Regions from separate parts of the Bacillus sp. FSL H8-0534 genome, predicted to be linked through region 3. Evidence: a T-box and tRNA genes for the amino acid it is inferred to sense, from the RefSeq annotation. Region 3 holds a T-box; the other regions hold tRNA genes.
The links. The T-box of region 3 lies ahead of ileS (isoleucine--tRNA ligase). A T-box ahead of a tRNA ligase gene usually reads a tRNA of that ligase, here a tRNA-Ile.
Positions count from the first base shown of each region.

Region 1: it has a tRNA-Ile gene. The T-box ahead of ileS (isoleucine--tRNA ligase) is inferred to sense a tRNA for this amino acid. The anticodon was not compared.
Region 2: it has a tRNA-Ile gene. The T-box ahead of ileS (isoleucine--tRNA ligase) is inferred to sense a tRNA for this amino acid. The anticodon was not compared.

Region 1 covers NZ_JBBOUC010000001.1:4,351,590-4,361,877, reverse strand. The annotation lists gene phoU (phosphate signaling complex protein PhoU) at 1-497, opposite strand, end outside; gene pstB (phosphate ABC transporter ATP-binding protein) at 839-1,654, opposite strand; gene pstA (phosphate ABC transporter permease PstA) at 1,676-2,542, opposite strand; gene pstC (phosphate ABC transporter permease subunit PstC) at 2,544-3,494, opposite strand; gene MHH71_RS22145 (PstS family phosphate ABC transporter substrate-binding protein) at 3,522-4,439, opposite strand; gene MHH71_RS22140 (peptidoglycan D,D-transpeptidase FtsI family protein) at 4,758-6,860, opposite strand; gene MHH71_RS22135 (MFS transporter) at 6,970-8,247, opposite strand; gene sodA (superoxide dismutase [Mn]) at 8,384-8,995, opposite strand; tRNA gene MHH71_RS22125 (tRNA-Ile) at 9,220-9,293, opposite strand; gene MHH71_RS22120 (DUF1189 domain-containing protein) at 9,947-10,288, shown strand, end outside.
Region 2 covers NZ_JBBOUC010000001.1:397,083-407,370, reverse strand. The annotation lists gene MHH71_RS02250 (GNAT family N-acetyltransferase) at 530-976, opposite strand; gene MHH71_RS02245 (carcinine hydrolase/isopenicillin-N N-acyltransferase family protein) at 1,115-1,354, opposite strand; gene MHH71_RS02240 (hypothetical protein) at 2,160-2,573, shown strand; gene MHH71_RS02235 (YkgJ family cysteine cluster protein) at 3,037-3,384, shown strand; gene MHH71_RS02230 (hypothetical protein) at 3,682-4,209, opposite strand; gene MHH71_RS02225 (hypothetical protein) at 4,399-4,611, opposite strand; gene MHH71_RS02220 (serine hydrolase) at 4,876-6,879, opposite strand; gene MHH71_RS02215 (hypothetical protein) at 7,098-7,427, opposite strand; partial or broken gene MHH71_RS02210 (class D sortase) at 7,421-7,510, shown strand; tRNA gene MHH71_RS02205 (tRNA-Ile) at 7,780-7,853, shown strand; gene MHH71_RS02200 (hypothetical protein) at 8,139-8,504, shown strand; gene MHH71_RS02195 (class I SAM-dependent methyltransferase) at 8,800-9,573, opposite strand; gene MHH71_RS02190 (hypothetical protein) at 9,991-10,288, shown strand, end outside.
Region 3 covers NZ_JBBOUC010000001.1:925,435-935,722, reverse strand. The annotation lists gene MHH71_RS04840 (bacteriocin-processing peptidase family protein) at 1-3,190, shown strand, start outside; T-box leader at 3,306-3,545, shown strand; gene ileS (isoleucine--tRNA ligase) at 3,600-6,701, shown strand; partial or broken gene MHH71_RS04830 (hypothetical protein) at 7,006-7,188, opposite strand; gene MHH71_RS04825 (hypothetical protein) at 7,520-7,750, shown strand; partial or broken gene MHH71_RS04820 (sensor histidine kinase) at 7,916-8,171, shown strand; gene MHH71_RS04815 (DUF418 domain-containing protein) at 8,187-9,272, opposite strand; gene MHH71_RS04810 (TetR/AcrR family transcriptional regulator) at 9,262-9,858, opposite strand; gene MHH71_RS04805 (M36 family metallopeptidase) at 10,181-10,288, shown strand, end outside.

The DNA of each region.
Region 1 (10,288 bases), 3.4 Mb from region 3:
TCACGAATCGCTCTCCCGTATATTTCGTCAACAGAATCATCCATTTCCGCAATTTGTTTTGCAGAAGTTAAATTTTCTTCTTGATATGCTTCTAACGATAAATTTAACATATCCATGGCAATCGTAAACATTTGTTCTAGACTATGCAAGCTAACAGATACATCTTTTTCTCCGAGCCGAATTGTTGATTTAGCAATATTTACGGCATGATCTGCAATACGTTCTAAATCTGTTGCTGTCTTAATCGAAACAAAAATTCTTCGCAGATCGCTTGCAACAGGTTGCTGTTTTGTAATTAGCATAAGTGCAAGGTCATTAATTTCTTCTTCTAAATTATCCATACGGTAATCACCATCAATGACTTCTAGCGCTTTTTCTACATCTTTCTTCTGAAGCCCTTCCATAGAACAAGAAAGGGCTTCTCTTGCCAATTCTCCAAGTTCAATTACCTTTTGCTGCAATGTGTGTAAATCATAATGAAATTGCTCCCTTACCATGTTGTTTCCCCCTTTAGCTGTTACATATATGAAAACTCCCGCCACTTAGCTCCTTTGGATCTTGAAGTGGGAGTTTCTCGTGTGTCTCCTCTAACAGATGCGTAACACGAGTGGAGCTGACACAGTTACCTGATAGCACAACCCCTCTATTTCATTGGCAAACGCCTTTGGAACCACTTTTTTAATATATTGTACAAAGCGTACAAGAATGCGGTTACTAGCAATTCAGCTCCCCGCTCAAGGACTGTGCTGAGCATAGTCCTTGAGCGGGGAGTTTTCTTACTTGATTTTTGATAAAATGATAAAAGCCCCTTATAAAGGGGCTTTTACTCCCAAAAACATTAACCAAATCGTCCCGTGATATAATCTTCTGTTCGTTTATCTGTAGGAGTAGTGAATAATTTGTTTGTATCTGTATATTCAACAACTTCACCGCTTAGGAAGAACGCTGTTTTATCAGAGATACGTGCCGCTTGTTGCATATTATGCGTCACAATTACAATACTAAAATCTTTCTTTAGCTCTTGAATCAATTCTTCAACTTTCAATGTAGAAATCGGATCCAATGCTGATGTCGGTTCATCCATTAAGATTACATCCGGTTCAATCGCTAAACAACGCGCGATACATAAACGCTGTTGTTGTCCACCAGATAAACCATATGCATTATCGTGTAATCGATCTTTTAATTCATCCCAAATCGCTGCACCACGTAAACTTTTTTCAACAATTGCATCAAGTGTCTTCTTATCACGAATACCATGAATCTTTGGACCATAGGCAACATTCTCATAAATAGATTTCGGAAATGGATTTGGCTTTTGGAACACCATTCCAACATGCGTACGTAATTCTTCAACAGGATATGACTTATCAAAAATATTTCGATCTCGATATTCAATTACTCCCGTTGTGCGAACGATAGGTACTAGCTCTACCATACGGTTTAACGTTTTTAAATATGTTGATTTTCCGCAACCACTCGGTCCAATAATTGCTGTTACTTCATTCTCATGAATACTTAAATTAACATCTTTTAATGCATGATCTTCTCCATACCATAAATTTAAATTTTTTGTATCGAATACAACCTTCTTCGTTGCTGACTCAATTTTCTCTTCATTTTTCACCTGTACATTTACTACTGTTGCTACCATTTTGAATTCCCCTTTCATCCACTACTTACGATTTCTCAACCATAAGACAACCACATTTATAATGAGCAACAATCCTAATAAAACGATCATACCGGCTGCTGCTACATGCTGAAACTCCTCTTGCGGTCTACTCATCCAATTAAAAATTTGAATCGGTAAAACTGTAAATCTATCAAACATGTTAAGCGGAATATAATTAGCAAAAGCAAGCGCCCCAATGACTAATAATGGTGCCGCTTCTCCGATTGCCCTCGATAAAGCCAAAACACATCCCGTTAAAATTCCTGGCAAGGCAGTTGGCACTACAATTTGATACATTGTTTGCCATTTTGTAGCACCGACACCATATGAGGCTTCTAACAAAGAGCTTGGCACCATACGAATTGCTTCTTGACTCGACACAACAACAGTTGGTAACACAAGAAGACTCATCGTAAACGCTGCTGTTACTATACTCTCACCTAACTGAAGACCATATACAAAAATTGTTAAACCAAGCAATCCAAACACAACAGATGGCACCCCCGCTAATGTTTGAATATTTAATTCTACGATTCTTGTGAATACAGATTGTCTTGCATAATGCTCTAAATAAAGAGCTGTACCTACTCCAAATATAAAGGAAACTGGTACTACTATACTCATAAATACAATTGTTCCTGACAATGCAGCTGCAATACCAGCTTGCTTTGGATTACGCGAAGCAAAGTTCATAAAAAAATCTATCGAAAGATAACTTATACCTTTTTCAAAGATTTGATAAAGTAATAAAATTAGTATGCAAATAGAAAATAGCATTGTCATATAAGAAATTGACTTATATATTTGATCCTTCCAAAAACGCGTTGCCATATTTTCTTTTATTCTCTTATGGTTCAGCATTCGCATCTTATATCGCCTTTCTAAAACGGTGCATAATCTGCTGCGAAATCATATTCATCATGAATGTAAACATAAGTAACGTCGCGCCTACAGCGTACATACTATAGTATGCGATCGTTCCATGGGGGGCATCACCTAAGCTTACTTGCACAATATAAGCCGTTAACGTTTGAATGGAGTGCGTCGGATCTATAGATACATTGGGCGTTGAACCTCCAGCAATGACAACAATCATCGTTTCACCAATCGCACGTGAAGCCGCTAATAGGATTGCAGCCATAATACCGGTAAATGCAGCTGGAAACACAACCTTTCGTACAGTTTCAAAACGCGTTGCACCTAGCCCAAGTGAAGCCTCTTTTATTCCTTTAGATACAGCTCCCATTGCATCTTCAGAAAGAGAAGCGATTGTTGGAACCATCATAATTCCTATAACAATGCCTGGACTAATTGCATTAAAGAACTGTAAATCCGGAATGACACGCTGCAAGGCCGGTGTGACAATCGTTAAAGCAAAAAATCCATATACAATTGTAGGAATACCTGCTAGTAGTTCTAAAATGGGCTTTAACACTTTTCTAACAAAGTGTGAAGCATATTCATTTAAAAACACGGCACATCCTAGTCCAATTGGAATAGCTACTATCATAGCGATTGTTGTTACAAGTAAGGTCCCACATATAAGAGGAAGTATCCCAAACTTAGGCTCTTCAAAAAATGGTAACCATTCTTTCTCAGTAAAAAAAGAATACATTGATATTTCACGAAAAAACATAATTGTTTCATTCGCTAGCGTAATAACAATACCGATTGTTGTTATAATAGATACGCTAGCAATTGCCTTTAATAGTAACGGAACCATTCGATTGATTCGCTGCGTTTTTTTTCTTTTGATTGTATTTCTTTCAATCAAATGTTGCACAGAAAATGCAAATTGACTTTTGTCATTTCGAGCCAAAGATGAAAACCCCTTTCCATCCTGACATTATCTTTTTATTTCTGTTAACATTCGCAGCTGTTCACTATATTTCTTTTGTGGTAATTTAACATATCCGACTTCTTCAGCAAGTCCGCCCGCATGTTGCATCATAAACACCACATACTCTGCCACACTGCTTTTATTTCGAATCGAAGCATGGTTTACATAAGCAAATAGCGGCCTAGACAATGGCTTATAAACACCAGATTGAATGTTTGCTTTCGTTGGTGGTACACCATTTACTTTTACGGCTTTTACCTTATCTCGATTCGCCATATAGTACGCATATCCCACAAATGCAATTGCATTTTTATCATTCATTACCCCTTGCATAATGACTTGATCATCTTCAGATAAAGCAACTGTTTTTGCAAGACGATTGTTTCGCAGGACAACACTTTGAAAATAATCATACGTACCGGAATCAACACCTGGCGCATAAAATTGCACCTTTTCGTGCGGCCATTTCGGATGAATATGTGACCATCGTTTCGTTCTACCATCTTCGCTCCATAATAGACGTAATTCTTCTATTGTCATATTATCAGCCCATGTATTTTGACGATTCACAATGATTGTGAGGCCATCATAAGCAATTTCAAATGGTGTAAACTGGATGGAATTTTCCTTCATAAAATTTTCTTCTACTTGTTTTACCTGGCGCGATGCATTATTTATATCTACTTCGCCTTTGCCAAAACGATGAAACCCTCCTCCTGTCCCAGATATACTAATAGAAATTTTCACACGTGGTTCTTTTTTTGTGTACTCTTCCGCTATAGCTTCCATAATTGGAAAAACGGTTGAGGATCCATCAACTCTCACTTCCCTCACATCATTAGCAGCGGATGGAGTAGACACATATAAAAAAATGAAACATGTCGATATTGCTAAAATCTTGATAGATTTTTTTGTCCATTTCACGTGTAGCTCCTCCTAGAAGTATCCTGGAGTAACAGGATTACAGATATAAGAATAATGCCCAACTATTAATTCGGTTTTAATAATTTGTAAAAGTTTTGTAAAGTTCAACATAATGTGGAGGAATACGATACTTCTTTCTCATTTTCACTTCTTTTCTCAAAAGTAAATATATGACCGGTCATACTATGAGAGAGTTCATTTTTTTCAACCCCCTATTTCGCGTATAGGATATGCTCGTCCACAATTACTAAAACCTATGCATAAAATACAAAAAAAAGCACACTATCTTTTAAGATAGTGTGCCAAATTCACATATTTTTATTCTTTTTTACCTTTTTCATCTTTTGGTGCTTCACCTGTTACTTCTTGTTTTTTCAAGTCAAAGTAAGCATCCATAATTTCACGACCGATATTTCCGTTAATTCCAGACTTATCATCGTGTACCCATGGAACAACAACGGAGAATGCAACTTCAGGATTATCAAGCGGCGCATAACCTACTAATGTTAAGTTATAAGTTGATACAGGCTCGCCTTTTGCATTTCTTCCGATATCTTTGTTACCACCATAAAACGTTTGTGCTGTTCCTGTTTTTCCAGCAGCTGTATATTTTGCACCTGTAAAGTATTTTGCACCTGTACCACCTGAATCATTAAATACTTGTCTAAATCCTTCTTGCACACGCTGGATTTGATCTTCAGGCATATCAATACGATTTAATACTTTTGGTTCCATTGATTGAATCACTTTTCCGACTTCATCTGGTTTAGATGATGGTTGACGAATTTCTTTTACGACTTGCGGTTGCATACGATAGCCACCATTGGCAATTGTAGAAACATATTGTACAAGTTGAAGCGGTGTATACGTATCATACTGCCCGATTGCTAAGTCTAATAAGAAACCTGGTTGGAATCCAGAACCTCTCTGACCAGCTATTTCGTTTGGTAAGTCAATTCCTGTTTTCACGCCAAGCCCAAACTGTCCAAAATAATAACGCATATCATCGAATGCCTTTTTCTTAATATCTAATGTACCACCTCTAACATATGGCACTCCAGCAATATTCATAGCTGTTTTAAACATATATACGTTAGAAGACATTTTCAAAGCGGTAAGGTCGTTAATGCTGCCCATCGTTTTCCAAGAAGCTTTTACTGGTGTACCTTTTAGCTGAATTGGTTCATCCACTAGTACTGTTCCAGGCGTAATTGCTCCTGTTTGATATCCCGTTAGCACCGTAGCACCTTTCACAGTTGAGCCCATCGGATACGCACTTGTCATTGTTCCTAATGCGTAATCTTTTATCTCTTTCGTTCCATTTTCGTCTACGATTTGTTTCCCAGCCATAGATAAAACTTCACCATTTTTCGGATTCATCATCACAACAAATGCACGGTCTAAAAGTGGTTCTGCACCTGCATATTGCTTTAAATACTTCGTAAGGATTTCTTCTACACGCTTTTGCAGTTCCATATCAATTGTTAAATTCAGATCATTGCCTCGTTGACCTTTAGAAACGTTTATTGTTTCTAAAATATTTCCGTCTTTGTCTGTAACATTTCTCACTTCTGCTTTTGTACCATGAAGCGTATCCTCATATTGCTGTTCAATATAACTTTTACCAACGCGGTCGTTACGGTTATAATCTCGAACAAGAAAATAATCTAGTCGTTCTCTTGGCAACCCTTCATCTGAGCTTGTTACACCACCAAGTACACTACGGAACATATCATCATAAGTGTATTTACGATCCCAATCAACTGTCGTATCTACACCTGGCAACAATGCTAAATTTTCACTAATGATTGCATATTCTTCTGTTGTTACATCTTTTTTTATGATTTGCGGTGTCATTGCATATCCGCCATCCATTTTACTCTTAATTGCAAGTATTTCTAAATCTTCGGGTGTTAATTGATTTATTTCTGCCTCTGTCACGCGATTACGCTGACGCTCTGCCATTTCTTTATCATCAATTTTCTTTGCTTTAAATTCAGCTTGGTCTTTCTTTGTAATCTTTTCCTTTGCCTCTTTTTCATGTAAAGAAAGCCAATAATCTTTTTTATCACGTTCTGTTAATTTATCTGGTGATACTTCAATTAGCTTCGCCAGTTTTTTCGCTGTTTCTAAACGTTCTTCCGAAGTTGAACCCTTCAGTCTTGTAAACGTAATGGTACGAACTGGGTTATTATCCACAACCGCACGACCATATCTATCAAAGATCTTTCCGCGTGGAACTGGATTACTTACTGTTGAGTTTTCCTTTTTTTCAACTTCATTTTTATAGTCCTCACCATGTACAATTTGTACCATTCCAAGCTTTACAATGATCGCTGAAAACATTAAAAACACACAAAAAAACAACACGTTAAGCCGAAACGGAACGTGGGTTTTCTTTTTTTTCTTCTTTTTACTCATACGAACCCCCTCTACCAACAGCTATGTAATAGGAAAGGGACACCTTATTATAGGTGTCCTCACTGCTGTTTTACATGTCTTTTTATTCTAGCATAAAATCCAGAAGAAGTTAACCTTCTCGTTCAGTATGATTTTGTGTTGTTTCAGGTGCTGGAATCCTTGGTTTATTTGGATTCCCTTCCCCGTATTTGACATTTCTAACAGCAAAATAAATAAGTAAATGTCCAGCTCCAAGAATACATAATAGAACAGGTAAGCTTTTTTCTGGCTGGAAAAATGATACTGCACATAAAAAACTTAAAATCGAACAGATTCTTCCGCTGTTTAACCATAATTCTCGAACAACAATATACTCGACCCGCCATTCTTTCGCCTGCTTTGCTCTTCCGATTACATCGTATGTCATCGATCCGTACGGAACAAGTAAAATCGGATAAGCTATTGCAATACATGCTGCATAAATGAGTAATTTTACATATGTAACATGAAAAATAACTAAAAATACAACGACATACAAAATAATTCCACCAAGTAAAATCGCCTTTTTTCTCCACTCCTTTTTTAACATACGCGCAACCAAGTAATAGCATACAAATGAAACAGCGGAATTGACTAAACTATACTTTCCTAATGCAAATTCGCTCCCTGATGCCAAATAGACATATACAGAAATAACAAAAATAAACGTCCCTTCCCTTAATCCTTGAAAAAAGTGTGCGCGTGTAATCCTTCCCCAGTTTTTATCAACCTTACGTTCTTTCAAAACTTGAACAATTTCATAGCGCCCCTCACATTCTCTTTTCGATAAAAAGAAGCTTATGACAACAGCAATTGCAAATAAAGTTAATGAAAGAAAAAAGATAACTGTATAACCGCTCCATTTCTCCATACGTGAAATCGTATATCCTGCTGTTATTGGCCCAATCATTCCAGAAAAGGATGTTAAAAGACCAAGAAAACCGTTAAAAAAATCACGTGTTTCCGGTTCCGTAATCTCAAATGTCAACAGATTAAATGCAAGCCAATAAAAACCGTATCCAATTCCAAGAAGACCGCCAAGTAATAAAATGTAATGTGAAGCATGCGTTCCTGCGAGTAAAACAACAATAAAAAAAGCAGCTAATGTTCCCACACCGATTCGCAGTAAAATAGCACGATCTATCCGTTTTGCCAATTTTCCTGCAAAAAGAAATGTTAGTGGCTGCAATACAACGCTTGCTAAATTATACAAACCAAGGTTCACATAGTTTTGTGTTTGTTTCCATAAATAAATGTTAACAAACGTGTTGGATAAAGAAATTGCGAGCGTGTATAATCCCCCCATAACAAGTAACAATATTAAATCACGATTCACCTCGACATCGCCAATTACATGTTTCCACTTCATACATAACTCTCCTTTACTTCATGTTCTAGTCTTCCAAAGACGAGCACAATTATGTAAAAGAAAGCATACAAAAAAGCTAGGAGAATATTCCCCTAGCTTCTTCAATATCGCCTTACCTAAAACGGAACAAGCGATATTATTTAGCTTCTTGGTAACGTTTTTCAGCTGCGTTCCAGTCTACAACGTTCCAGAATGCACCGATGTAGTCAGGACGACGGTTTTGGTAATGTAAGTAGTAAGCATGCTCCCAAACATCTAAACCGATAACTGGAGTTTTACCTTCTGTTAAAGGTGAATCTTGGTTTGGAGTGCTTGTTACTTCTAGCTCACCATTGTTTACTACTAACCAAGCCCAACCAGAACCGAAGCGAGTTGCACCAGCTTTTGCGAATTCTGTTTTGAATGCATCAAAGCTACCGAATTTCGCTTCAATTGCAGCTGCAAGTTCACCTACTGGTTGTCCACCACCATTTGAAGATAGAATTGTCCAGAAGAAAGTATGATTCGCATGTCCGCCACCGTTATTGCGTACTGCAGTACGAATTGCTTCTGGTACTTCATTTAAGTTTGCAACTAATTCTTCAACACTTTTGTCAGCTAGTTCTGCATGACCTTCTAGCGCAGCGTTTAAATTTGTTACGTAAGTGTTGTGGTGTTTTGTATGATGGATGTTCATTGTTTCTTTATCAAAGTGAGGTTCTAAAGCATCATACGCATAAGGTAAATTTGGTAATTCATGTTTTGCCATTGTTACATTCCTCCCAGTTTATGTATTGCCAAAATGACTTGGCATACAACTTCATTTTACCCTAATTGCCATAGGGTGAAAACAAATTAAATCACATTGTCTTGCTATCATTAACGTAGCAAAATTCCCATTTCTTTTCAAATAAAATGCTCATATATTTCGTAAAAAAAGCTTCCTTCTACAAGGAAGCTTCTCGTCTACATGATGAACATTTGAAATGGATATGGACCCTGTAGGACTCGAACCTACGACCGGACGGTTATGAGCCGTCTGCTCTAACCAGCTGAGCTAAGGGTCCAGAATTATGTATATATCGGTGGCTGAAATTTAAATCACACCACCAAGTCTCCACAGAACTTTCATACAAGATAAAAACTGTATGATTGCATGGTTGAGTCACTGCGAGATATATCGGTTAAGAAATGTAAGATAAATTTACCATATAAAAAAGAAAAGTGTCAATTGTATTTTTACTTTTCTTAAAGTCAAACTTCCATCAGTAAACCTTTCCTCATTTCTCAATGATGGTGAGCTCTCGTCTATTTTACATTTACTGAAGTCTATCTTTTTTATTTTCAAATCTTAAAAAAACACCTTACTGCAAGCGAATAATTATATAAATCCATTTTGTTTTTTCGATATATAATAATCCCCCACTACGCAAAACAAAAAGTGACCTGCACTTGTTTTCTCTCTTTGTTTTACCATCGGACGGGGCAGGAAAAAGGATCTGACTGCTTCTATGCATAGCCAGTTGCCCTCTCCTACCTAAAAGAAAGGTTTTATGTCAGGGTTTCAATTTATATTGATATAGCAAAAAGTCCTTTATAGCTATCACTTACTGGGGTATCAATCTTACTTCACACGATATAACTTGTAGTTCTCTAGATTCGTACGTTACAATGATTTTATGCATCAATCTATCATACATATAGCAAAGGAAGTGAATATATGTCCGTATTTACGCAGCTAGTAAAAAGTTTATATTCGCCAAAAGACATGGCACTTTTTCGTTTTCAAAAAATCGGGAAAACGATTCTGTATATCATGTTATTGTGTTTAATTGCAACAATCCCAAAAACCTTCACATTTGGGAATTTCACCCAAGATATCGTTTCTACTGTACATCAATCAATTGAAAAAGATCTCCCAGATTTTAAAATTGAGAACGGCGAACTTCATGCCGACGTTAAAGAACCCATTATAAAAGAAGATGGGAACTTTGTTTTCGTATTTGACCCTAATGCAACGGATACGACTGCATATGCAAATAAACAAGGTGTATTCGTTTTA
Region 2 (10,288 bases), 530 kb from region 3:
AAGATAAAAAAACCTAAAAATAACCCGAATATTCCGACGGTATTTTATTATAAAATGAGAAAGTCTTCAACATATTATATATGTCTAATATGTTGAAGACTTGGTTATAAGGTGTGTTGAGAATTCAGCTCTTGATAATATTAATTAAGTTATTTTACTTGCTAAACTCTCTTTGGACTCTCATATAGCTTTCAATGATATTTTGATAACTAAGAAGATGTTTAGCAAGTAAAGCTCCAAAGCCTTTCTACCTTGAGCAGCTATTTGCACCTCTTCATCAAAGACCACTATAAATGTATTATCATCATATGAAACGAGCATGGCTAGTTTCTTTAAGTTAAACTCAGGCAGCGCCTAGAATTACAATTATCAATTTAGTCAAAATTTATTTACCATCAAGCTAATATTTTGAAGCACCCCCTAAACAAAAAATTCACTTCTCTATAGTTAAGTATTTATGAGAATTTAGCTCGTTTTTTCGTTTTGGGGAACAACCAATTTCTTAAGTTGATGGGCATGTATAGTGCCCCTATAAGGTGAACTTCGCCAATTGTTCACCCCAAGATGATACTTCAGTTTCAACAAATCCAGCTTTCCTATAAGCAATTTTTGCTGAAAGATTTTTAGGATTATATCCAATCATGATTAGAGGAATATTTTTATTATTAATACTTCTTATCTTTTCAATAATGAGAAATATAGCCTGTATACCTATACCTTGTCCCTGGTACTCTTTATCAATCATTAGTCTATAAATCCAATAATTATTATCATCAGAGTCTATTCCAAACATCGCAAATCCTATTAGCTTATTATCAAGATATATACCATTTGCATAGAAATTATCTAAAAATTGAACCTCTGCAATAGAATAAAGATTGGAGGCGATAAATGTGCGTTGTTCTTCTTTTACTGATAATTTTATAGCCTCTTCCCAATTACTTTTGTCAATGGGTTTTAAAGATAGTTTGTTCAATATGGATACTCCTTTCGAATATAGAAGGGAACCACGTAGCTTTTGGGCTATTAAAATGTTTTCCCCTCATATTTACACCCTAAAAATACTAATTCCTTTTGCATAGACAATACCTTCTTAACATTAGGATTTAACCTTCTAAATAATATATTTAACCCCGTCATATGTTCCAACTAAAGTTGCCTCACCATTTGCATCCGCTAAAAGTAAATTCATATTCGTTCCCACAGGCATGTTTTTCACAGCATAGACGGCTTCTTCAATATTTTTACACGTCTCTAGTATGGCTCTAACAACCACCATAAACTGTAACCCCGTAACTACTGGTTCTCTCATACCTGGATATTTACCTATCGGCATACCACACGAAGCAAACATTTCAATATTCCGTCAATATTATAGATACCATAATAATTTCTCCGTCCCCCTGGAGATCCTTGAGCAGTTAGCTTTTGCTAGCTGCTCTTTCCGGTTGCATTTACCATTAATAACCATTGTGATTACACCTTATAATATAGAAGCTAGATTAAATCGGGTTGTTATATCCATTACCCTAGGAAACTAGGGTTTTGTTTTGTACAAAATGAAGTTTTTATTAACTCTGTAATTTTTATCACATCTTCACCGGCAGGCCTATGTTAATATTTTTTGCGAGGTAAATTCTTTTAAACGAATGCCTCTTACTCCCTTTAGGATTCGTTTAACAAAATTTTTTGCACACTTAATCCTCTCGCAAAGTAACTTCATCCTATGAAGCCCTATCTCTCAACAACTTTAGGACTTCATAGGATGGAGTTTTTATTCGCTTGTCTAGTAGCTCTATAAGAATATCCGGCTCATAATGCTCCCATTTAAAATTCACTGGTTGTTTCATCGTCGTATACGTCCTTTATTTATGAATATTTTCAGTGTGGTATTATTTAACATCAATTTAAGCACATGTTTTACAAATTTCACGATTCGGAAAAGCCCATGTAGGACTTCACACCGACATTATCGTTTTTTGGATAATCTGTTCTGTTAGCTTTATGGACATGTAGTGATACCTCTCTGTATGCAAAATTGCATACCACTTTCTATTGAAAACAATTATTACCGTAACTATAATAGTTACAGTAAGTAGATTTTACATTTACTTATTGTAACTATTTTATGAAAGAATATTAAAGGAGGAGTTAGAATTATGAAAAAAGCCATTTTAGCAGGAGCATTAGGAGTAGCAGTACTTTCGGGTATGAATTTACCAGGGTTAGAAGTTCCGAAAGCTAGTGCAGCAACTATGGATTTAGAAATTCAAGAGGTTACTAAATATTATTCTCTGAGTTCATATGAAGTGTCTCAAAAAGAATCTTTTAATCTTAAAAAAGGAGAAGAACTTACAGTATTTGTAAATAATTCAGGATTCCCGATTTCTTACACAGTCTTTGACGCAGACAATCAAGTAATTGGTACATACAATGCTAATTCACCTTATGGACGCGTATTCAAAGCGCAAAAAGACGGTAATATTTCTGTACAATTTCAAGCAGGAGTGAATTCTTCATTTATGAAGAAAATGAATTTTACAGCTAAATTCGCTCTTTCTAAATTTAATTGATAGTAAGAATTATCAATAAAGTGGAAATATATACATTTTCTTCTAGCTTTACGTAGCTTCAAAATCTTTTCTATCCCTTTGCTAGTGTAGAAAAGAAACTTTGAATATTTAACAGAGATTAAAAAAATTAAAAATGGTGTTTAAGAAATCTCTTTTAATTCGTCTATCGTTGTAATATTGTGATAAATCTGTTAAAATAATAATAGAGATACTTTTCTTTTTTAGAAAAAATGACATCGGGTATTTTATTTGAATAGCAGGTCAAGGTCTTTGAACCACTTGAAGAGCATTCTTCTTCAAGTGCGTCTAAAGACCTTTTTGTGTTGTTCTAAAACGATAAGAAAGGAGAATTCAAGCCAAACTCTCTGAATATAAAATGAAATCCTCTCTTTTTGGTTGCTGAACTAGAAAAACCTTATTTTTGGATTAATTATAACAATTACTTATTTTAGGAGATGATTATATGGAAGGGTTACCTTGTAATGGCTGCAAAGGAATGTGTTGCGGTCCCGTTCCAATTACAGAAGAAGAATTTAAAAAAATAAAGAAGAAAATAAAATCGATGCCTACAAAAAAACGCCTAGATTTAAAAAGTCAGCAACGATATTTTGGAACATGTATTTTCTATGACGAAATAAACGATCGTTGCGGTATTCATCCGGTACGTCCAATAATTTGCCGAGCATTTGGGTATTACAACAATCTTGTTTGTTTTCGCAAACCGGAAGTAGTTTCCGCAAAAAACTATATGAGTAACGAACAGCCCATTGGTATTTTGAGTGTTGATTTTACATGGAAAGATTTTTCTTAATGGTTTTATCTATTTTCTTAAGTTGATAGATGCAGGGTAGCACCACATCGCTATAAAGCTAAGGTTTTTCACCATCTATAAAGCAAAAAATACGTTATCATTTCCTATAATTCTATAGAAAGAATAGCGTATTTTTTTACTTTAATGGAATTTTGTTAACTTGATAGCGATGGGCGGTACCCTAAACTAAGTTAAAGCATATTTAAGTGAAATTAAACATGACAAAAAAGCATTTCACTATCAGTGAAATGCTCAGATTGTAGAAAATCTCGATGAAAATCAGTTTTTCTACTAAGCTTAATTAGATTTTACAATCGCTGATGAAACTTCATCATTCCAAGTTCTAGCTCCATCTCCCATACTAACATCAGTCAAATTAATATACTTTCCATTGTTTACAATTGCAAGTGCTCGCCCTTCTGCATTAACATGTTCATAAATAGTCGTATAATCTCCATAAGGATGTGTAAGTATAGAAGAAACATTATCATTATTAGAACCACCAAAGTTTACAACAACAACTGGGTTTCTACTTGCATTTACAGTAAAACGTGAGCCCTTCAAATCATTATCATAATAAAAAGTAGAATAAATTGATGCTAAAGGTTGCACTTTGTTGCTTTTAGGAACTGGATGGCTTTCTAAGTAATTTTCAAAATCTGTCTTGTTTTCAAATCCAATCGTTGTTTGCTCCCCATCAAATCCATCAGTTATTACTTGGTAAGGCTTTGCTGGAGAATCTGCATACGCCTGCGGGCTTGAAACACCAAATAGCATCGCGCCTGCTAATAAACCTGTAGAAAGTACTCCCATAACTCGTTTCAAATGAATCACTCCTTTATAAAATGGCTTGTAAACTAATCTTACGCCTTTTATCATTTTTTTGTAATAAATGTAAAAATTTATCAACATATTATTTTTATTCGAATAATAAGAAATATTTATTTTAATTGTTTTAACACATAATATATTTCACTTTTGTAGCCCCAATTCGTTTTTTTCGTTTTGGGGGTATCATAAAAACTTAGCTTTATGGCAATGCGGAACAGGATGTTTCTTTAGGTAATCTTCTAAATCCGTTTTGTTATCAAAACCAATAGATACTGGTTGTCCATTAAACCCTTTTGTTTTTACTTGATACGGAAACTCTTCTGCAGCAAGTGCACCTCCAGCTCTAGTCAATAGAATACCAGTTGCTAAAACCCCAACTACTAGTTTTTTTAACATAAAAAAAACTCCTTTTTTAATCTGAACGTACACTTTAGAAGACATTATATTTTTCTATAAATTGTAAATATTTAAAAATTACAGAAAAATATAATTATTTATTCCGAATATTTAATTTAAATTTGACCATGCATAATAATACTCATTAAGGGATTTAAGGCGTATCTGTGCCAAGAAGTAAAAAATATACTTCAATAAAGAAGGATAGCATCTTTATGCTATCCCTCTTTTTCTGTTCAGATATTTATTCTATTTTTGTGCAAATTAACTACCTAACATAACATATAATAACAAGGCCGCTGCCTCTTGCCGTTTCATTATTTGTTTTGATAAATAATCTGCTGATCCATCTTCATTATATATAACCTCTGGTCCGACTAAGTGATGACCTACAATGTTTTTCACAGACTCTATCGCCCAATCATCAGTTTCTCCTTTTAAAGTAGCTTCTGCAGGTGGAGCCTCTAGCATTTCTAAATAATGCCAAGCAATCCATGCTGCTTCTTGTCTAGTGATAGCACGATCTGGATAAAATTGTTCTCCCTCTTTTTCGTATAATATACCCAGTTCATATAACTTTTGAATATGAGATGCATACTGATGACCCTTTACATCAGAAAATACAGGGTCTTTTTTTGAAGGTGGTGCAAAGTACGCAATTTGAGACAACCAATATGAAAACTCTCCACGTGTAAGAGGGGCTTCAGGAACAAAATTCCCCTCCTTATTTGCTTTTAATATATCATATTGATGTAAAGGATCTATGAATTTAGCATATGGATGATTCACCTCTACATCTTGAAATCTCTTAGGTTCACTTACTTTCACCGCTGAACTACCAGAGTTCCAATGTATCATTTCTTTTACAGTACCATCTTTGTGAAGTTTAAACGCCATGTAATTACCCTTTTCATCTTCGAATAGTAAAGGATCTATTTGTTTTAATTCCTGTTTACCATACCTTTTATCAGCTACAAATAACTTTCCTTCGCTTATTTTTACATGCGTAATAAGGTTTTTCACCCGTAAATCACGGTACACACCTTCAAATTTCTTTAACTCTTCCTCGCTAGGTTTTAAATACTCTGGTTTCGTTTTATCTGGAAAATAGTGATTCATAAATTCATCAAATAATTTATAAGGAAGTAATGAACTATCTTTATTCGTGACAACAAAAACACCTAATTTATGTTCAGGAATTAACCACATTAAAGAAGAAAACCCTGGTATATTTCCACCTTTCCCAAAAACATATTGACCATTATGGCTTTGCGGTGAAAAGAATTCAAATCCATATGTCATATTGGGATACTTTGGATGCAACGCAAATTTTGTTTGTTGCATATCTTGCACAGTTTCTGTTTTTAGTATTTGTTTATTTTTGAATTTACCACCATTCAATTGAGCAATCATAAAATTGGCTACGTCACTTCCTGTAGAAAACATACTCCCTTGTGGCATGTCCGTCGGTCTTGTTTGATAAAATGGGATGACATCGCCTTTTTTATCGTATCCTGTTGCAAGCTTATCTTTAATAAAATTAGTCATAACAAAACTACTATTTTGCATCTCTAAAGGGTAAAAAATATTTTTCGCCATATATTTATAAAAAGGTGTGTCTGTCAAATTTTGAACAATATATCCTTGCAGCATAGAAGCAAAATTATCATATGTATACGTATCTCCTGGCTTTCTCACTACTGTGGGCATATTTTCTTCTACATAATCTTTAAGTTTTGTATAGTCATTTATTTGATCATGAATATCCCCCAATCTAGGATCCACATCATCAAAACCTGTTGTATGGGTGAGTAAATGTTTCATTGTAACTGGTTCACCCATATTATTTTGGTACTTTAATCCCCCCATATAATTTACTATATCTTTATTTAAATCAATTTTTCCTTGTTCAACTAACTGCATTACAGCACTAGCAGTAAAAACCTTTGATACTGACGCTAATCGAAAAACGGTTTTTTTAGGATCGATGGGAATATTCTGTTCTTTGTTGGAAAAACCGTATCCTTTTTGAAATAGAATTTGATCATCTTTGACAACGACAATAGCTACACCAGGTGCATTTTCTGCTTTCATTTTCTCTGGAATTACTTTATTTGTGAAAGCTTCTACATCTATAGCATTTAATGCTATAGAAGAAACTGTTTCAGCCTTCGAGTTATTACCACCCAAAAATACTAGAAAGAAACATAGGCTTATAACTAATAAACTTCGAAAATGATGAATAATTCTATGACTTCTTCTTTCCAAATTAATTCCCCCTTTAAAGCCAGATTTGTTGATTATTTTCTCAATGTGCTAAACATTGATCTGGATAACACAACCATATTCTACCATAATTTATTTTGTTTACATAATTTTATTTATATTCTGTAATTTCATCCTCCTCTAACTTTATAAACAGTTTGGTTCTGGCACAAAAATGTTAGTGAGAAACATAGAGTAGCAAATTCCTCTACATTTCCCTCTTATGAAGCTGAGCCAAACAATTTATGAATAAATTCTCTCTGGTTTTGGACGGACTTGTCCGGTAAAACAAATTGTCCTTTTTTCATCATATGCATGGCTGTATCTGTTCTTCTCCATTTTGCACGGGAAAAGTCTCCACTAGAGATGGTTAAGTTACCTTCCGCATGAGAAGCCGTTCCTATAGCTATTGAACCAGCACCTTCTGCATGGGCAACTTCTCCACTGGCGGTATTTATTCCTTCCGCATGGGAAGCAATTCCACTGGCAGTGGTAAAGCTCCCTTCTGCATGGGCAGCTTCTCCACTAACAATGGTACCGCTTCCTAACATTAACAACCTGTTATCCTTTTGATTATATTGGTGACGCGCCTAATCGTTATATAATTGAATCATCTTTAGTTTCTGTTCATTAAAATACTGATTTTATAGAACCTCGTTGGACGAATTCTCTCATATGTAAAATTGCATGAAAACACCAGGTAACATAATGCTATTATTTTGTTATAGATCTGCTCTATATTTTTCATTAATCATGTTGAAACCCTATAGAAAAACAATTGGTGAACTAAAGAACTGAAGGAAGGCACTCATTGAGTGTCTTTTCTTTTCATTCAAAATATTATATAATTATATCGGTATACTTCATTATTGCGATTAGCCTGGAAAACTAATCGCTTACCATGGACCTTTAGCTCAGCTGGTTAGAGCAGACGGCTCATAACCGTCCGGTCGTAGGTTCGAATCCTACAAGGTCCACTTTCACAATTCATAAACTAATTATCACAAAAAGATACTCGGAAGAGGTCTTTTCTTTTGTTTATGCCCTTCATATATAACTTGTACAAACTTTTTTCTCCCCTAATGTATATTTTATCCTTATATTTACAAATTTTCGCAGTAACCTTTTAGTATTTCGAGGAAAATCACTAAATAAGTGCATTCTTTTCTTTTTTCGACAGACACATTGCAACAAATTTAATAGAACCCTTTTGCTATTCTAATTTGGTGACTAATTGAATACTGAATGGAGTGAATTATTTTATGTTTGAAAAGCTTTCTTTGCTTTTTGTTTCCGGTGCATTATTCATGTCTTTAACAGCTTGTACACCAAATTATCAAAAAGCCTCAGCAAAGAATGAAAGTTCAGCTTCCCTGTATACCACCAAAGAATTGCAAAATGAATTCCCCATTGGGATGCCGATTGATGAATATATTGCTAAGAAAAATAAGATGAATATTAAACATCCGACTAGCATTCCTCTTCCGAATGGAAATGTAGGAAGAGTATTACAAACAACTGATGGGTTTGTTGTTATTTGTGGTAATGAAAAAGAAATTTTTAATGTAGTAGTATTTAGAACGCTGGATGAAGTAAAAGAATATGAGACGAGTTTAAGAGAAAAATAATTCCAAACAAAATGCTGGTGTTGCTTTAAAATAAAGTTTGATCAAATTGATACTAATAATCTTGATAAATAATCATAGAAAAGAGCGTGTTTTGAAAAAAGATTAATTAAAACACGCTCTTAATATTTTCAGTTGGTTTACTCTTTTATAAAAAAGTTTGATCATTTCCTATCTATGTTGCTCCACAATAGCGCCCTATTCTTGAATAGGTATATGATCGCTCACTAAGTGAATAAAGTAGTTGCCCTTATAATAGAGAAGTCAGCGCTATTTTCGTAAGCAAATTAGTGCACGCTTATTTCCTTCCACTCAAAATCACTGCATTTCCTAATACTTTTTTGTTCAATAAGAACTTTGGCAATTTCATTTCTTTAGCAAGCTTGTAGCTATTCAATTCAGATACACCATGTTTCTTTAAGACATTTAAGAGCTCTTTTTCATCCCCAAATATTTTTTCATCCATAAACAAATCTAAGAAGACAAATTCACCACCAGGTTTTAACACTCTTAATGCTTCTTTAATTACTTCAGTTTTATTTTCTCTATCTTTTACTTCATGAAAGGTTAGACAACTTACAATTATATCAAATTCATCATCATTAAAAGGGAGTTCTGCAGCACTTGCTTTCAGAAAATCAACCCTATCAGAGACCCCTTCTATTTCAGCATTCTGTTGACATTGAGCTTTCGAATATTCCCAATTCCCTCCCCAATAATCAATTCCAGTTAAAAAGGACTTAGGAAAAGTCTTTGCCAGTTTAATAATCAGTGAACCACTGCCTGTTCCTATATCTAGTATTTTTCCTTTTCCATCCCAATTCACCTTGGCAACAATTAAATCATGTATTTTTGACTGATAATTCCCTCCAAATGCTGCGAATTGGTAAACTGAATAAGAAAGTATGAATGCTATATACATAAAAGGCAACGCTAAAACCCCTGACAGGACTCGCAGATATAAATTAACAGGTAATAATGTTACCAAGAGAAAAATGAGTGAAATAACAAAAAAAATAAGTAGTTTGTAAATTCGTATCCAAGTTTGATATTTAGCTTTCGTTTTCAAGATATCAGCCATCCTAAAATAATCTATTTTTTGTTTGTTATAATTATATAGGAAATTAATACCCCTTTGTTAGGTCTTTAAAGATATTCTTATTAAATAATCCTGCCCTATAGTTTAACAAGTTATGTTTGCAGCAGGTGAGGTAAGAAAAATAGTTGCGGAAGAATTAGAAAAAGCGAGGATGGATCCCAGGACAGGGCGAAAACCAATGTCTTCACCAAGATTCGTGGTTCTAATGTTAGAAAAAGGCGAATAGAAATATAGGTGTACCGCCATATATCCATCAACTTAAGAAGTTTATAACGCCCATCAAAACAAAAAAATATACATTTTTTTGTTTTGGAGTACTTATATTTTCATAGCTTGATGCGCATGTAGTGATATCTCCCCATTAGTAAAATTCTCTGGAGGTGTATGGATATGGACTGGCATAGTATTACATTGACGGCAGCCGGGGTCATCGGCGGTGGTACCGCGATAGTTCACGGCATACTGATGAAACGGCTGATAATCAAGCCGATTGAGGCAGTTTTTGTGACGAATGGGCAGATATCTGCACCGATACAAAAACTCGTACGATTGCTTTTGCATTTTACCACGCTCAATTGGTTAATCAGCGGGCTCACCTTGATTGCCGCCGCAATCTGGTTCAAGCAGGATGCAAGGCTCGTGACTGGCCTACTTGCAGGTAGCTCTTTTCTATATGGTGCTATCATCT
Region 3 (10,288 bases):
AGTCGCAAATCATATATTTGATGTAACAGGATCAAAATTTTCAGATACGGTTACTTATTTAGAAGAATTGGGCTATGTTTGTCGTTATTTCAAGGGGAACGAAAAGAACTATAAAGCATTACTCGATCAAAATATTCCTGTTTTATTAAGTATAGATATTGAACATGCATCCCATGTTCAAGTTCTTTCTGGATATGATGATCAGTTACAATCTTTTTTTGTTCAAGATCCTAATTTCTTGGAACCGCTTTTTGTTGAATATGAGAAGTTACAGGAAAGATATCGCTACACCGATGGTTTATCTATCGTATTTGTTCCTAAGGAGAAAAAGGAACAATTGTCATTTTTAGTAGAAGAGGAAGATGTATACTTCCGAAAGCTATTCTCTCTGACGGATCATTTAGAAGAGCAGGATAAAAAAGGGATTGAAAAACTCGTATCATTTTTACAAGAGACAAATGAAAATCCATACACGTGGTTATACACAATCAAACATATGGATGTTGAAGTGAATCAAGAGTTTATTCTTTTTTGTGCTGAAAGGTTAATGGAAAGATATCCGGATTCAGATTTTGTTAAGCTACATAGTGCACAATGCTTTATCCGTATTCAAGATCTGGAGCGGGCTAGTGATGTCTTGCAAAGTATTGAGAAAAAGAATAATCAAGCATTGTATCATTTTATACATGGCCGTTATTCTTTAGAGAAAGAAGAGTATGAGGAAGCAATTTCTAGCTTCCGCTCATCGTTACAATTAGATGCGGATCAGCCAATCGCATGGAGTTTTCTGGCATTATCATATATGTATATAGATCAGTCTGAACAGGGCTTGCAAATGTCGCAAATTGCATTGCAACGTCATCCAGATAGGTTTATTCTTGTGAATCATGGTTTAGTTTTAATAGATTTAGAGCGTTATGAGGAAGCATATGAAGTATTTAATGATTTATTGAAAGAATATAAGTATGAAGCACATATATGGTATGAAAGAGCCAAATGTGCGCATCAAATGGAGAAATTGCATTTAGCAATCAAAGGACTTCGCATCGCCATTCAATTAGACAAAACGGTACCATATCCATATGTAAAACTCTCAGAAATATATGAATCAGATCTAGAAGATAAGAAGAGTGCAGAAGCAATTTTATCGCAGGGTATCGAAAATTGCGAAGAATCATCATCATTATATACTCGATTAGGGGATTTGTATTTTCAAAATGATGAATTTGAAGAAGCTGAAAAAATATATAAACGTTCTTTAGAAGGAAATGATGGAGACATTTATTCTCATTTTGGTTTAGTTCAAATTTATATGGCAAAAGAACAGTATAATGATGCAAAGCATTATATTTTCAGCATGGAAAAGAAATTTGAACAAAATGATGAGTTTCTAATGAATGCAGGAATGGTATTGTGGGACGCTGAAATGGAATTAGGGGCTAATGAAGAACAATTAAAGATAGCGTTGTCAAAGTTAGAAAATGGCATCCGATGTTTGAAAAATAATACAGCGAATGTTTTAGAAGAATATGTAAATAGAGTTGAAGGGACACCATTTGTACAACGTGGGATAGCATTTTTAAGAAAACTAGAAAAAGAAAGAGCGGATATTACCGAGTATGGCTGTTATGCTGGTATTTTATATGAATCTCTTGGACAATACGATCAAGCAATGAAACGATACCATCAAGCAATAAAGCATAGACCGAGTACTCTTCCGTATTTTCGTATTGGTGAATCCCTTATGGTATTAGGGGAATTGGAAGACGCAAAAAGAGCATATGAATCTTGCTTAGAAATAGATGCAAACTTTATAGGAGTACATTTGAAGTTAGCGGAAATATACGAAAAAGAAGAAAACCGTTTAAAAGAACAACATCATATGCTTCAGGCAATGATCCAAGAACCGATGATTGTAAATATGGAGTATTTGGCAGAGCTTTCAGTAGAAAATTCTCTTCATAAAGAGCTTCTATCTGAGTTAGAGAAATTGGCTGGCAGAGTGAATGAAATGTGGCGTTTAGACGCTCTTGCATATGTATATGGCGCCATGAAAGATGTAGATAAAGAACAAGAACTAATGGAAGAAGCTTTGCAAATGGATGAAGAACATGTGGAAGTACGATATCATTATGCAAAAGTACTTGTTAAAAAGCGAAATCCGGAAGCAATTACATTTGTTACAAATTTAATAAAGCAAGATATTGAAAATGAACGTGTATTTGAAGTGTATGTTCAAGCGATGGAACAAAGGCGGAAATTATCTCAAATACGAGATTCTCTTCATTTGCTGCCAATTAAGAAAAAAGAAAGAAGTACTGCATTTATGTACGCTGCATCTGCACTTGCTGAGAGACTGAGTAAGCAACAACAAAATGAAGAGCCAAAGAAATCAATCCTTACAAGAGCATTTTATCGAATGAAAAACCGTGCGAAAGAAATTTCCCTTATTACAATTGTTATTGATTTATTTGAAATTTCCTTAAAATTTAATGCTAAAAATAGTATGGCAGCGCAGCGTTTAGCGATATTTTATGAAAATGGGAATATGATTACAGAAGCGATAGATGTATTACAAACATCTTTAGAAAACATTTGGAATACTAGCGCGGCACGGCAACTTGTAAATCTTCTCATCGAACATGGTGATGAAAATGAAGAGATGTTAAGAGATGCTCTTGAAATAATAAAGCAGATGTGTAAAGAAGAGCCAAATGATTATGACATGCTCTTGTTACATTCAAATGTTTTGTTCATGTTAGGGGAAGGAAAACAGGCAGAAAAGATCTGTTTACAATTAATCGAAAGAATGCCTTTTGTGAGCCATGCATTCCTTGCTCTAGCGGAAATATATCAAAGTGAAGAAAGATTTGAAGAGTCTATTGCAATGCTGGAAGAGGGAGTACTGCACCATCCGCAAGATCATGCAATGTTTCTCGCTTTAGCAGCGTCTTATCATCAGATTGGAAAAACAGAAAGGGCAGAAGAACTAACAAATCATATACTATCTTTTGATTCTTCAGATTTATTAGTTCGATACAACAGAGCATACTATTTAGCTGTTTTAAATCGAAATGCTGAAGCGAAAGCAGAACTTGAAACGGTTCTTCATGAGGATGAAACTGGATTTTTTGCAGAGCTTGCAGAAGAAGATGAAGAGTTAGAGGAAGTGTGGGAAACAATAAAGTAATAGCAACTGTTCATGATGTATAAAATTCGAGAACTAGGACGAAAATGAAAATATATTTTTGAATTGATTGACAATTGTCTGTTTCATGGAATAAAATAACTTTTAATAAAAGTATACAAATCTGAAGACGAGAAAGAGTAAAATAGTGTACTGTTCCCCAGAGAGCCGGCGCCTTGCTGAAAGCCGGTGTACAGACTTTATTTGAAAATCATCTCCGAGGAGCCGTGGCTGAATAAAGTAAGCTCGGACGGATGTCTACCGTTACAAAGAACGCGTATGTTAGTACGTTGCTAAGTGCTATTAGTTAAGATGCTAATAGAATTAGGGTGGTAACGCGGGTAAACCCGTCCCTATTTATAGGGACGGGTTTTTTGTGTGCTTTTACAAATTTTCAAAGGAGTGATTGTAAATGGAGAAGGTAAATGTAAAAGAATCAGCTGTAGGGAGAGAAACACGAATTCGCAAGCAGTGGAATAAGCAGAATATCTTTGAACAATCCATTCGAAATCGTGAAGGTGCACAATCTTTCGTTTTTTATGAGGGGCCACCAACTGCAAATGGACTGCCACACGTGGGGCATGCGCTCGGACGGACGATTAAAGATTTAGTAGCGAGATATAAAACAATGACTGGATATAAAGTACTTCGAAAAGCTGGATGGGATACACACGGATTACCGGTAGAATTGGGAGTTGAAAAACAGCTTGGTATTTCTGGTAAACATGAGATTGAAGAGTACGGAATTGTACCATTTATTCAAAAATGTAAAGAAAGTGTATTTACGTATGAGAAGCAGTGGCGTGAATTTACTGAGAGCATTGGATATTGGGTCGATATGGAAGCCCCGTACGTAACTTTGGAAAATCCTTATATCGAGAGTGTATGGCATATTCTTGGGACTATTCATGAAAAAGGGCTGCTATATAAAGGACATCGAGTTTCGCCATACTGTCCAAGTTGTCAAACATCACTTAGTTCACATGAAGTAGCGCAAGGATATAAAACAGTAAAAGATTTAAGTGCAACGGTAAAGTTTAAAGTATTGCATAGTCAAAATGAATACTTTCTTGGATGGACAACAACGCCATGGACTCTTCCAGCCAATGTAGCACTTGCTGTACATCCAGATATGGAGTATGTGAAAGCACAGCAAGCTGATTCGGTTTATATTGTTGCAAAAGAGCTGGCAAGCAATGTATTAAAAGAAGATTATCAAGTATTGTCTACCCATAAAGGAGAAGAATTAGTAGGTACTTCATATGCAGCACCATTTCCTATGGATGAAGTTACGAATGGCTATCGTGTTATTTCGGCAGACTTTGTTACGGGAGATAGTGGTACGGGGCTTGTTCATATCGCACCAGCGTATGGAGAAGATGATTATAAAGTTGTACAGAATCAAGGATTATCATTCCTTCATGTTGTGGATGAACAAGGTAAGTATACGGAAGCTGTTCCATTTTTACAAGGGAAGTTTGTGAAAGAATGTGATGTTGATATTGTTCGTTACTTAGCGCAGGAAGGATTGTTATACTCTAAAGAAAAATATGAACATAGTTATCCGCATTGCTGGCGCTGTGATTCACCACTCTTGTATTATGCTGGAGAAAGCTGGTTCATTCGGACAACTGAGATCAGAGAGACATTCTTAAAGAATAATGATGCAGTCACATGGTATCCAGATCATATGAAACATGGGCGATTTGGAAAGTTTTTAGAGAATATGGTGGACTGGAATATTAGCCGAAAACGATACTGGGGAACACCGTTAAACGTATGGGAATGCAAAAACTGTGATCATCAATTTGCACCGAAGAGCATCGATGAATTAAGAAAACATAGCGTAGGGCATACAGCAGAAAATTTAGAACTGCATAAACCGTATGTAGATGAAGTGAAGGTATGCTGTGAAAAATGTGGTAGTTCGATGACTCGTACGCCAGAAGTAATCGACGTTTGGTTTGATAGCGGTTCGATGCCATTTGCACAGTATCATTATCCGTTTGAAAATAAAGAGCTTTTTGAGGAACAATTTCCAGCTGATGTAATCGCTGAAGGTGTCGATCAAACGCGTGGTTGGTTTTATAGTTTATTAGCAGTAGCGGCTTTATATACCGGAAAAGTACCATATAAACGTGTATTATCTCTTGGGCATGTGTTAGATGAACAAGGACAGAAAATGTCTAAAAGTAAAGGGAATGCATTAGATCCAGTAGAATTAGTCGAGAAATTTGGTGCAGATGCATTAAGATGGGCACTTCTTGTTGATAGTGCACCTTGGAATGCAAAGCGTTTTTCTGAAAGAACTGTGCAAGAGGCGAAGTCAAAACTAGTAGATACACTTGTGAATGTATATAGCTTCTATGTTTTATATACAAACTTAGATAAATACAATCCAAAAGAAAAGTATGAGGTCAAGCGGACGAAATTAGATGAGTGGGTATTATCACGTCTTCATAGTACAGTGAAACAAGTAAGAAATGCATTAGACGAGTATCAATTTACAAATGCAGCGCGTGAAATTGCGGTTCTTGTAGATGAGGTTAGTAACTGGTATGTAAGACGTTCGCGCAATCGTTTTTGGGAGTCTGGCATGAATCCTGAAAAGGCAGCTGCATATGAAACGCTTCATGAAGTGCTTGTTACGCTTAGTAAATTACTTGCTCCGTTTACTCCATTTGTCGCGGAAGATATTCATCTTAACTTAGAAGGAAATAGTGTTCATTTAACAGATTATCCAACAGCGGATGAAAAGCTTATTCAAACCAAGTTAGAGCAAGAAATGAATGCCGTTTTACAAGTTGTTGAGATGGGACGTAGCAACCGAAATCAGCATGGATTAAAAGTGAAGCAACCATTAGCAGAGCTTGTATTACTTGAGCACCATGAGCAGAAAGTGGACTGGGAATCCTATCGTGATATTGTTATGGATGAACTGAACGTAAAAGCATTTCATGTAGAATTAGATGAAACACAGTATACATCGTACCAATTAAAGCTCGATTTTAAGACTGCAGGACCGAAGTTCGGGAAGAACGTTAACGCTGTAAATCAATGGCTAAAACAATTATCGCAAGAAGAAGTACAAAACTTTGTTTCGACTGAAAAAGCATTGTGTAAGCTTGTATCTAGGGAAGAAGTTGTTGTAACGCTTGAAGATGTATTAGTAGAACAAGTACCCAAAGTAGGGTTTTCTAATACTACAAATGGACAATATACGGTAATGTTAGATACGAATGTGACAGATGAACTATTACAAGAAGGAGTGGCGCGAGAATTTATTCGAGCTGTTCAAGAGTATCGAAAACAATTGAATTTACCAGTTAATTTACGAGTAGATGTTATTTTGGATACAGAGGATGAATTACAAAACACTCTAACAAAGCATAAAGATTTATTAGAAGAAAATTTATTAGTAAAACAATTTACGTTTAAAGCATTGTCACAAGAAGAGGATGAAATTTCTTTAGGTGAGAAAAAGGTTCGTATTAAACTGAGTCCAGCTAGCTAAATGAAAAATAGGATATAGATGGAAAGTTCGAATTTTTTATAAAAGTAACTTGAGAATGGAGCGTAAAAAATTACAAGAATCCCTGCGGAATGTCGGGCAGGGATTCAGGGGTAAAGAGGGTTATTTGTATTTGTCGAAACATGTCGTTTTCAACAAGTTAATATTACCACCAATTTTCAGAAACTCATCATGTTAAATGTGTCTGAATTGTATATAAACTGTGTATAAATTTAAACAAAAATGCTATTTTACCTTATAAAACAAAAGTATGATAATCCTTATAAATAATTGCTGAATGATAAACTTACAAAAATGCTTTTAAAAGTTCTTGAACTAATGGAAGTACTCCACCTACAAATTTCAAAACTGCCATTGCGATTTCCATATTATTTCCTCCTCTTTCTTGTAAGATGTGTTAAATGTTTATACCATTATTATAGAAAGTACTTATAACAATATAAATACATTTCAATATGTAATATTTCAAATTATTTATATTTTATATTGTTATAATAGAAAGGGTAAATTCTACAGCATTTTTCGATGAACTGAATAACTAAAGAACATGAAAGTTTCCCTACTTAAAAAGGAAGAGAATTATAAAAATTCTCTTCCTTTTTTATGTGTACATAAACATTGCTTATCTATCTGAAAGTACATGTATACTATACGATTAGTGGCTCTGGTACAAATATGTTGCGCCCTTAAATAATTCATACAGATACGTAATCAAGTGTTCGTAAAGGTATAAGCCTACATAAAATAGAAATACTATCGTTGTGTATGGTAAGTATTTCATTATACAGGAGAGATGTTGTATGACTACTAATAAACGAAATGATTCAGAAAAGGAATTTGAACCTTCAATAATTAACTTAAATGATGAGTTAAATATAATTGATAATGGGGTTACAGAGAGAGTAGACGCTTATCAAAATTTGCAAGCTGAAGATACAGTTACACTTTTTTGGGGAGATGAATGGAATATAGAAGAAGCTGAGAAGAAAAAGATGGATTGTAATCGACCAAATGACGTTAAACAATATTAATTAACATCATGGAACATCTGTCAGTCAATCATACAGAAGCGATTTTAGGAACGTTATGAATAAAGAAACTGATGATTTCCTCAGACAAAAACAAAGCATCTCATTACTATTGAGATGCTTATTCAAATCAAGCATGAATTAACTATTATTATTTAAAAGAAATACAACAATTTATTTGATCTTTCAAAGTTAGAAAGTGGACAAGGAGCTTTTCATCCAAGTTTAACACATGCGGACAGAGCTCTGTTAAGAGGTATTAGAAGCTCATTCGGTCTTATTAACGGACAAACGTATCGAGTTAAAAGTGTAAGTCTCCAATACATTATCTCAACTTTGGATTATGCCATGTAAAATAGTATGTGTTATCAGTAATTTATTACATAATGTTATACAGTATTCCCCTATATATGGAAAAATAGAGTGATAAATTAATAACTTATCCAGTGATTTTTCTCATAATCCACTCTATAGGTCCTCTAGAAAATTTATTTCTCCATAAAATACTAAATAATATACTAAAAATGAAGAAACAAATGGCAAATATTAATACGAAAGATAAAGATTGATTTTCAAGTCTGTGTAAAAGGATCAATGTTCCGATGCCTAAAATGACGTGACTTACATAATGAGTTAAAGTTAATTGTCCGGTTTTAACGATGGCCCCAATAAACCAATTTTTTTCATACCTCTCAGTAATAAATAAGCAAAGAATCAAGATTATTAAAGCAGATCCGGTGGCAGATAAGATGTATAAAATGTTTGGTAAAATAGGTCCTGTATTAAATAAAAAGGTAGAGGATTCTTTTCCGATATAGGGGATGAAAAAATGAGTCAATACTTTTGACAACAATTCAGCAGTTGTTGAAATGATTAGGCTGATTATTAATAGTTTTTTTCTAATTTTATTATTATGAAGATCCATTCGTCCAATCAGCATACCAACTAAGAAGAACGAGAACCATGGGAAAATAGGGTGGTAGCCGTTAAAGAATAAATTACGGAGGAATCCTTTTACTGACCAGAAATCTATATAGTTTATAAAAGGAATGGGGCCTCCCCAGCCTTCAAAGGCATTAAAGGTTAATTGGAGGTATTGTGCAATGAGTAAAATGAGTATCGATAACCAAAGCAATATCTTTTTATTTATTGTAATGAAGAAGGCTGCAATAAAGAGATACACGCCGTAGTAGTGTAATATATCACCTGCCCAGTCGATTGTGTACAACAATAAGCCTAATACAAATAAGAACAACGATCGCTTCCAAATCATTTTTCGACTAGCCATAATTTTAATTGGATTACTACTAGGAACGGATGATTTAGTCATAAGGGAGATTCCTATACCTGCAAGTATGACAAATAGAGCAGAAGCGCGACCCTCAAATAGTGACATAAAGGCTATTAACCATGGAGGGCCATTACCTTCAGCCCCGGTTATAACCATGAAATTAACAATTAGCATTCCAAACATAGCCCATGCTCTAGCAAAATCTAATCCAATAATTCTTCTTTTAATTTCCATGGGAAACACGTCCTTTAAATATGCTATGCACAGCTTCAATCCATATTTGTTTATAATCCATGTTTGTATCAAACATCATGAAATTCCCGATATTATCAAGCACCAATGCGAGCATATGAGCTTTGGCTGTCAGGTTATCATCCTCAATAAGTTGCAATGAATTTGCTTTAGTAAGAAGTGCTTCAAATCCCTTTAAATATTCTCTTTGTATGGAAAGGAGCCGTTCATTATAATTGTTATTTCTAGATGCAAGTAACAAGTATTCTTGTAGGACACGGTTAAAATAAGGATCTTTATCTTGTTCATCGATTATGTTTAAACCAATTTCAATACATTTTTCAATAAAATTGTTTTTTGTAAATTCATCAGTCTTAAAGAAGGTTGAAAATTGAACTGCCTGACATAGCTCATCAAATAAGCCTTCGATTAACGCATCTTTAGATTTGAAGTAATAATAAATAGATGGTTTTGCGATTCCGACTTCCTCGGCAATCATTGTGTATGTGGTCTTAGCGATTCCGTGCTCTGCGAATAAACGATAGCTTGCCTCGATTATTGCAGAAAGGGTTTCCTCACTTTTACTCATAATTGAGCCTCCTAACATGTAAGATCATATTCAGAATAGCATGCATTAAAACAATTTTCAACCTATCGTTAGGTAAAAAAATAGCCCGTTTTTTTATTGCCACCATATGAGTTACGATTGGTAAATGTCTAATTAAAAACAAACATTTCTGCTTAATATCCATAGCGAATAATATCTTTCGAAAGTATTTATCATTTTGATACACAAATATTGAGAAAATATTACTTTCTGTATTAATATAAAAAAGATAAAGGTAATATAATTGATCTTATAGAATTACTCGTACATTCAAAATTTATTAAGAGAGTGGAGAGTGATTCTAATGTTCAAAAAAAGGATGGTAGCAATTGCTACAGCAATACCGTTAGTGTTAGGTACAGTATCGGTTGTTTCAGCGGTAGAAGAGAAACAAGTTAAGATAGACAGGTAT